DNA from 2 places in the Streptomyces sp. NPDC057424 genome. Region 1 is predicted to be linked to the other one. Evidence: riboswitches for the same ligand, from Rfam matches in the RefSeq annotation. Region 1 holds a riboswitch; the other holds the start of a gene.

The links. Region 1 has a riboswitch for thiamine pyrophosphate ahead of thiC (phosphomethylpyrimidine synthase ThiC). Riboswitches for the same ligand answer to the same signal wherever they lie in the genome.
Region 2: another riboswitch for thiamine pyrophosphate. It lies ahead of thiO (glycine oxidase ThiO); the one in region 1 lies ahead of thiC (phosphomethylpyrimidine synthase ThiC).

Annotation. Positions count from the first base shown of each region.
Region 1 covers NZ_JBHVCP010000004.1:189,580-193,894, forward strand. Annotated here, with positions in the region: gene ACFU3E_RS06025 (YibE/F family protein) at 1-1,432, opposite strand, end outside; TPP riboswitch at 1,505-1,694, shown strand; gene thiC (phosphomethylpyrimidine synthase ThiC) at 1,687-3,471, shown strand; gene ACFU3E_RS06035 (hypothetical protein) at 3,547-4,315, opposite strand, start outside.
Region 2 covers NZ_JBHVCP010000021.1:11,695-16,009, reverse strand. Annotated here, with positions in the region: gene pknB (Stk1 family PASTA domain-containing Ser/Thr kinase) at 1-299, opposite strand, end outside; gene ACFU3E_RS18635 (thiazole synthase) at 393-1,190, opposite strand; gene thiS (sulfur carrier protein ThiS) at 1,193-1,393, opposite strand; gene thiO (glycine oxidase ThiO) at 1,390-2,562, opposite strand; TPP riboswitch at 2,560-2,671, opposite strand; gene ACFU3E_RS18620 (hypothetical protein) at 2,724-3,074, shown strand; gene ACFU3E_RS18615 (NAD(P)/FAD-dependent oxidoreductase) at 3,107-4,315, shown strand, end outside.

The DNA.
Region 1 (4,315 bases):
CCGCGTAGGCGAGGACGAGCGTGTTGACCACCGAGGCGATGTGGTCGCGGCCGATCCGGATGCCCGCGCGGTAGAGCCCGCGCCAGCCCATCGACGGGTTGGCCTCGTGCAGCTCCCAGACCGCAGAGGTCTGCGTGACCGTCACGTCGTCGAGTACGCCCAGCGAGCCGATGATGATGCCCGCGAGCAGCAGGCCGCTCATGTCGATCGTCGGGTAGAGGCCGTGGATCAGGCCGGTGTTGTCGTCGGTGTTGCCGGTGAGCGCGGCCCAGTCGATGAACGCCGAGCCGAGGATCCCGATCAGCAGCAGCGAGATGAGGGTGCCGAGTACCGCCACGGATGTCCGGGCGGACAGGCCGTGACAGAGGTACAGGGCGACGAGCATGATGGCGCTCGCGCCCACCACCGCCACGACCAGCGGGTTCGATCCCTGCAGGATCGCGGGCAGGATGAAGAAGTTCAGCACCATGAAACTGATGGCCAGCGAGACCAGTGCCATGACGCCCCGCAGTCGCCCGACGACTACGACGGCGACGGCGAAGATGCCCGCGAGCAGCCCCAGGGGCAGCCGACGGTTGATGTCGGTGACCGAGTACTGCAGGTCCTTCGGTGCCGAGGGCTCGTAGGCGACCACGACCTTCTGGTCCTCGTGCAGCTGGCGGGACTGGTCGGGCTGGACGATCTCGGTGAACGTACGGCCCTTGTCGTCGCCGCTGTCGACCCGGATCGTCGCGCGCTTGCAGGTGCCCTTCTCCTGCTGCACCGCGGAGGAACCCTCGGCGGTGGAGGTGTCGCCGGTCGGCGGGACGCCCGAAGCGCCGGCCTCCTTGCAGCTCACCTCGATCACCTTGGTGACCGTGGCATCCTGCGTCTGACGGTCGAAGCCGACGCCGGTGCGCTCGTGCGACGGGGCGCCGCCCGGCCACAGGACGACGAGACCGACGAGCACCGCCGTGGCGAACGGGATCAGGACCGCCGCGATGACCTTGCGCAGATGGCGGGAGACGGGCGTGGCCGGACCGTGGCTGTGTGAATGCCCGTGCCCGCCGCCCGGGGCGGAACCGTGCCCGTGCCCGTCATCTCCGCCGTGGCCGCTCCCGTCGCCTCCACCGTGACCGTGGCCGCTCCCGTCGCCGCCACTGGGCCCTGATCCGTGCGCACCACCGTGGCCGTGGCCGGGGCCCTGTTCACCTGTGGGAGCACCGTGACCACCGTGAGGACCGGCGCCCTGGCCGCCACCGAAGCCCGATCCGTACTCACCACCGCTGCCGTGACCGAAACCAGCCTCCCGCCCGAACCCGGGTCCGGGGCCCTGCCCCTGCCCGCCTCCGGCGGCGAAATCATGGCCGTCACCACGGCCGTTGCCGTTTCCGGCACCGGATCCGCGGGGCGGCTCGGGCGGTGGGTAGGGGGGGCGCTGCGTCGTGGTCACCGACCGATCATCGCAAGAACGAGGGGGGCCCTCTGTTCACCGCGCCAGAATTGCCGCTAGCGTGGGGGCACCTTTTGTACACGCGGGAGCTCGGAGCACCGGGCTGAGAGGGCGCTGACCTCCGTCCCAGCGATGTTTCACATGAAACGTCGCCGGAGTCGAGTGATGTTTCACACGAAACGTCGCCGGACGGAAACCGCTGCGTCGACCGCCGAACCTGTTACCGGGTAATGCCGGCGTAGGGAGTAGGTCTGATGACCAACAAGGACGCACGCACGCCTGCCTCCGCTCAGGACGAGAAGTCCGAGGAGGCCGGGAAGTCCATCGGCTGGCACAAGGCGTACATCGAGGGCACACGCCCCGACCTACGCGTGCCGGTCCGTCAGGTGCACCTCACCAACGGCCAGGCGGTCACGCTGTACGACACGTCGGGCCCGTACACCGATCCACTCGTCGACACCGATGTCCGCAGGGGTCTGTCTCCGCTGCGCGAGAACTGGATCATCGCCCGCGGTGACACAGAGGAGTACGCGGGCCGCCCCGTCCGTCCCGAGGACGACGGCATCAAGCACACCTCGCCCCGCGGCGGTCTGCGCAACCTCGACGCGGTCTTCCCCGGCCGCCCCCGCCAGCCGCGCCGCGGCAGGGGCGGACAGGCGGTCACGCAGCTCGCGTACGCACGCCGGGGTGAGATCACGCCCGAGATGGAGTACGTCGCCATCAGGGAAAACGTGTCGCCGGAGGTCGTGCGCGACGAGATCGCGGCGGGCCGGGCCGTGCTGCCGGCCAACGTCAACCACCCGGAGATCGAGCCGATGATCATCGGCAAGCGGTTCCTGGTGAAGGTCAACGCCAACATCGGCAACTCGGCGGTGACGTCCTCCATCGAGGAGGAGGTCGAGAAGATGACCTGGGCGACCCGATGGGGCGCCGACACGGTCATGGATCTGTCCACCGGCCGCAACATCCACACCACACGCGAGTGGGTGCTGCGCAACTCCCCCGTTCCCATCGGCACCGTGCCGCTCTACCAGGCCCTGGAGAAGGTCGACGGCCGGGCCGAGGAGCTGACCTGGGAGATCTACAAGGACACGGTCATCGAACAGGCCGAGCAGGGCGTGGACTACATGACGGTCCACGCGGGCGTGCGCCTCGCCTATGTGCCGCTGACGGCGAACCGCAAGACCGGCATCGTCTCCCGCGGCGGCTCGATCATGGCCGCCTGGTGCCTCGCGCACCACAAGGAGTCGTTCCTGTACGACAACTTCGAGGAGCTCTGCGAGATCCTCGCCGCGTACGACGTCACGTACTCACTCGGAGACGGCCTCCGGCCCGGATCGATCGCCGACGCCAACGACGAGGCCCAGTTCGCGGAGCTGCGCACGCTCGGGGAACTCAACCGGGTCGCGAAGCGTTTCAACGTTCAGACCATGATCGAGGGCCCGGGGCACGTCCCGATGCACAAGATCAAGGAGAACATCGACCTTCAGCAGGAGATCTGCGATGAAGCTCCGTTCTATACGCTCGGACCGCTGACCACGGACGTCGCACCGGCGTACGACCACATCACCTCCGGCATCGGTGCCGCGATGATCGCCTGGTGGGGCACGGCGATGCTGTGCTACGTCACGCCCAAGGAGCACTTGGGCCTCCCGAACCGTGACGACGTCAAGACCGGTGTCATCACCTACAAGATCGCCGCCCACGCAGCCGACCTCGCCAAGGGACACCCGGGTGCCCAGGAGTGGGACGACGCGCTGTCCGACGCCCGTTTCGAGTTCCGGTGGGAGGACCAGTTCAACCTGGCCCTCGACCCGGACACGGCACGGGAGTTCCACGACGAGACCCTGCCCGCGGAGCCGGCCAAGACGGCTCACTTCTGCTCGATGTGCGGTCCCAAGTTCTGCAGCATGAAGATCTCGCAGGACATCCGCCGTGAACACGGCGGCACCAAGACCGAGATCGAGGAGGGCATGGCCCTGAAGTCGAAGGAGTTCGCGGCGAGCGGGAACCGCGTGTACCTGCCCATCGCGGACTGACCGGGCCGCGCACAGGCCCGGGGGCCGATGGTCCCCCGGCCTGTGGGAGGTGCCTGCTCGGACGGACTCCGACGGCTACTCCGGCTGGTGCTCCGGCCCTCCGAAGTCCGGGCTGGTGTAGTCCGGGCTGCTGAAGCTGGGGCGCGAGCCGCGGTCGCCGTCGTCCGGGCTGGTGAAGCCCGGGCGGCCGTAGCCGAGGTGCGGCATGCGGCTGACCGGTGTGGACGAGGGCGTGTGGTGCAGCGCGGCGGCCGCGCCGGGGTCGACGAGGGCCTCCCTCAGGAAGGGCAGGATGCCGCGTTCCAGCAGGGCCTCGTGCCAGGATTCCTTGGCCTGGGCCACCTCGCCCTGCAGTTCGCCGTACGGCCTGCCTTCGGCGGTGGGCTTGTTGCGCAGGGCGGTGAGCAGCAGCCCCACCGCGGCGACGAGGATCGCGACCGCGGTCACGGCACCGAAGACCCAGCCCGTGGTGAGCATGGTCCGGGCGAAACCCTGCTCGGGGTCGAGCATCTGCAGAATGTAGCCGACGAGCAGGAAGATCGCCGCGGCGGTTCCGGCCAGGACGGGTGCGAGCACGGCGACGACGGCGACGGCGCCCGCGCCGGCGGTCTCGGCGACCCCACCCATGGTGGCGGCGAGCCCCGACGCGCCCGTACCCGGCTCGGAGGAACCGGACTCGCGCACGGCCGACTCGTCGGCCGACGCCGGGTGACGCAGTTCGTCGCGGACCTTGACGTAGTGCTGGTACTCGGTCGAAGCGGCCGCCGCGATGAGCGCGGTGGCGTTCAGTGCCATGGTGCGCAGTTGTTCGGCGTTGAGCCGCTGTCCGACAGCGGCCAGTTCC
Region 2 (4,315 bases), on a different contig from region 1:
CCCGCGACGTACTCCATCGCCAGGTACACGTACGAGCCGTCGGCGCCCTGGTCGAAGACCTGCACCACGTTCGGATGGGCCAGCCGGGCCACCGACTTCGCCTCGCGGATGAACCGCTCGACGAACGAGACGTCGACCGCGAGCGAGGGGTGCATCACCTTGAGCGCGAGAACCCGGTCGAGCCGGGTGTCCACGGCCCGGTAGACCGTGGCCATGCCGCCGACCGCGATCCGCGCGTCGATGCGATACCGGCCGTCGAGCACCTGCCCGACCAAGGGGTCCTGAAGGGTCGTGTCCACGCAGGCGAGTGTACGAGCCACGACCGACAGTCCTGTCCCCCCGGCTGTTTTCGCGGCGGGACTGCAGCCGACCTGTGACGTGTGTCCCGCGCCCTACTGGAAGGCGGGCCGTTCCGGGTCCAGCGCGGCCATGCCCTCCGCCGGCGACGACGCCTCCGCGAAATGCCGCCGTGGGATCCGCCCGGCCCGGTACGCCAGCCGCCCCGCCTCCACCGCGTGCCGCATGGCGTCGGCCATCAGCACGGGTTCCTGGGCCCGTGTCACCGCCGAGGCGAGCATCACACCCGCGCACCCCAGCTCCATCGCCAGCGCCGCGTCCGAGGCCGTACCGGCGCCGGCGTCCAGGATCACCGGCACGCGCGCGTGCTCGACGATCAGCTGGAAGTTGTGCGGGTTGCGGATCCCGAGACCGGAGCCGATCGGCGAACCCAGCGGCATGATCGCCGCGCAGCCCACGTCCTCCAGCTTCCGCGCCAGCACCGGGTCGTCGTTGGTGTACGGCAGCACCGTGAACCCGTCGTCGACCAGCGTCTCGGCCGCCTCCAGCGTCTCGATCGGGTCGGGCAGCAGGGTGCGCTCGTCGGCGATGACCTCCAGTTTGACCAGGCCGGTGCCGAGGGCCTCGCGCGCGAGGCGGGCCGTGAGGACGGCCTCTCCTGCGGTGAAGCAGCCCGCCGTGTTGGGCAGCACCCGGATGCCGAGCCGGTCGAGGACGGACAGCACCGAGCCGTGCACCGAGGCGTTCACCCGGCGCATCGCGACCGTCGTCAGCTCCGTCCCGGACGCCACCAGCGACCGCTCCAGCACGTCGAGGCTGGGCGCCCCGCCCGTGCCCATGATCAGACGGGACGTGAAGGACGTACCACCGAGGACAAACGGATCGTCGGCCATGGTCAGCCTCCTTGGACGGCGGTGAGGACTTCCACGCGGTCCCCCTCGGAGAGGGGCGTGGAGGGCCACTGCGTGCGCGGGACGACGGTTTCGTTGAGGGCGGCGGCGACGCCCGAGGGCGAGGCGGTGAGCGACTTCACGACGCTGTCGAGGGCTGTGCCGGGCCGGACGTCCCGGGGCTCGCCGTTGACGGAGATGTTCATGCGGGCTGCTCCGTGCGTGCGGTGACGGGGCTGAAGCGCTTCGGGCTGAAGGGGCGGGCCTCCTCGGGGAGTTCACCCGTCGCCAGGACGTGCGCCAGGGCGTCGCCGGTCACCGGCGTGAGCAGGACGCCGTTGCGGTAGTGCCCGGTGGCCAGCAGCAGCCCCTCCAGACCCGTCGGGCCGAGCAGCGGCGCGTTGTCGGGAGAGCCCGGCCGCAGTCCGGCCCGGGTCTCGGTGAGCGGCAGCTCGGTGATGCCCGGGACCAGCTCGTGCGCGTCCCGCAGCAGCTCGTACACGCCGCCCGCGGTCACGGTGGTGTCCCAGCCCAGCTCCTCGCTGGTGGCCCCGATGACGAGTTCGCCGCTCGCGCGCGGCACCAGATAGACGTGGCTGCCGCGCACCACCGCGCGCACGGTCCGGCTCAGGAACGGCCCGTGCCGCAGCGGCATCGTCAGCCGTACGACCTGCCCCTTCACCGGCCGCACGGGAGGCAGCACGTCCTCCGGGACGCCCGCGAGCCGCCCGCTGAGGCTCCCCCCGGAGAGCACCACCTGCCCGGCGGAAGTCTCGCTCCCGTCGGCCAGGACGACACCCGTGGCCCGGTCCCGCACGACGGTGAGCCGCTCCGCCCACGCCCGGTGGAAGACCACGCCCGCCCGCTCGCACGCGGCGACCAGGGCGCCGGCCAGCCGACGCGGGTCGATCTGGTGATCGCCGTCGACCCGCAGCCCGCCGCGCACGCCCGGCGCGAGCATCGGCTCCAGGCGCCGGCACTCGCGCCCCGACAGCCACTGCGACTCCAGGCCCGACTGCTGCTGGAGGGCGTGCAGTTCGCGCAGGTGGGCCCGGTCGTCGGCGTCCAGGGCCACCGCGAGCGTGCCGCAGCGGCGGTAGCCGAGGTCCTGGCCGGTCAGCTCGGTGAGCTCGGCGGCGAAGTCCGGGTAGCGCCGCGCGGAGGCGAGGTTCAGGCCGAGCAGGGTCTGCTCGCCGTAGTGCAGTTCCGTGACGGCGGCCAGCATGCCGGCCGCCACCTGCGCGGCTCCGCCGCCCGGCTCGGGGTCCACGACGGCCGTGGCGAACCCGCGTTGCGCGGCCCGCCAGGCCGTGACCAGGCCGATGATCCCGCCCCCGATGACAAGGACGTCTGACGATGTGGACGTAGGCGACATGGGCGTCCAGCCCCTCCCTTCGCCGGCATGACCCGGATCAGGTTCTTACGGTCGGAGGCCGCCAGCCTCCCTCTCAGCCCGGTGCGTCCGGGCTCCCGCGAGTGCTTTACGTTGGCCACCCTAGCCCGATGCCCCATGCCGCAGTAAGGGAGCCTCCGTCCATGGCCCGATCCCTCGACGGTCTCGTCCTCGCCCCGGTCGCCGACCAGGCACCGGGCCAGGTGGGCACCCGCACCCGGTTCGCGTACCACGAGCGGGAGGGAGAGATCTGGGCCGAGTACACGGGCGGCGACGTCGTACGCGGGCACCTCGTGGGTACCCGGGAAGGTGACCGGCTGGACTTCCGGTACGTCCAGCTCAAGCGGGACGGGACCACTTCCTCGGGGCACTGCGTGTCGGCGGTCGTGGAACTGCCCGACGGGCGGGTGCGACTGGAGGAGACCTGGGAGTGGGAGTCCCAGCGGGGCAGCGGTACGAGCGTTGTGGAGCAGGTCACGGCGCATGAACACTGACTGACAATGTGTCAGGTGTCTATGGTGATCAGGTGAGCGAGCAGACACAGGAACCGGGTTCGTCCGCGCCGCGGCGCGTCGTCGTGGCGGGTGCGGGCATGGCCGGGGTGCAGACCGCCGTCGCCCTGCGCGAGCGGGGCTTCACCGGTGACGTGATCCTGATCGGTGCCGAGCCGCACCAGCCCTACGACCGGCCGCCGTTGTCCAAGGCCGTCCTGCTCGGCAAGTCCGAGGGCTCCGCCTTCGACGTCGACTTCGAAGCCCTCGGCATCGAACTGCGGCTCGGCTGCGAGGTGCTGGGCCTGCACCCCGCCGAGCACGTACTGGACACCGAGGACGGGCCCGTGCCGTACGACGTCCTGGTCGTGGCGACCGGCGCCGAGCCGGTCCGGCTGCCCGGCGCGGAGGGCGTTCCGGGCGTGCATCTGCTCCGCACCCTGGACGACGCCGAACGGCTACGGCCGGTGCTGGCCCGCCGGCACGACATCGTGGTCGTCGGCGCGGGCTGGATCGGCGCGGAGTTCGCCACGGCCGCGCGCGAGGCGGGCTGCGCGGTCACCGTCGTGGAGGCCGCCGAACGGCCGCTGGCGGGGGCGCTGCCCGCCGAGGTCGCCGCCCCGATGGCCGGCTGGTACGCCGACGCGGGCGCGGTGCTGCGGACGCACGCGCGCGTGGAGCGCGTCGAGCCCGGCGCGGTCCTGCTCGACGACGGCTCGCGGCTGCCCGCGGACGCCGTCGTCGTCGGCATCGGCGCCCGCCCCGCGACGGCCTGGCTGGCCGGCTCCGGGATCGGGCTCGGCTCCCACGGCGAGATCGTGGCCGACGAGCATCTGCGCACGACCGTGCCGGACGTGTACGCGGTGGGCGACTGCGCCTCCTTCCCCTCGGGGCGCTACGGCGAGCGCCTGCTGGTCCACCACTGGGACAACGCCCTCCAGGGGCCGCGCACGGTCGCCGTGAACATCGTCGGCCGGACCACGGGGGACACGCCGGCGGTGTACGACCCGGTGCCCTACTTCTGGTCCGAGCAGTTCGGGCGGTTCGTCCAGTACGCCGGGCACCACGCGGCCGCGGACACGGCCCTGTGGCGGGGCGACCCCGCCGGACCGGCCTGGACGGTGTGCTGGTTGCGCGGTGAGCGGCTGGTCGCGCTGCTGGCGGTGGGCCGGCCCCGGGATCTGGCGCAGGGCCGCCGCCTGATCGAGTCCGGCACCCCGATGAATCCGGTGCTGCTGGCGGAT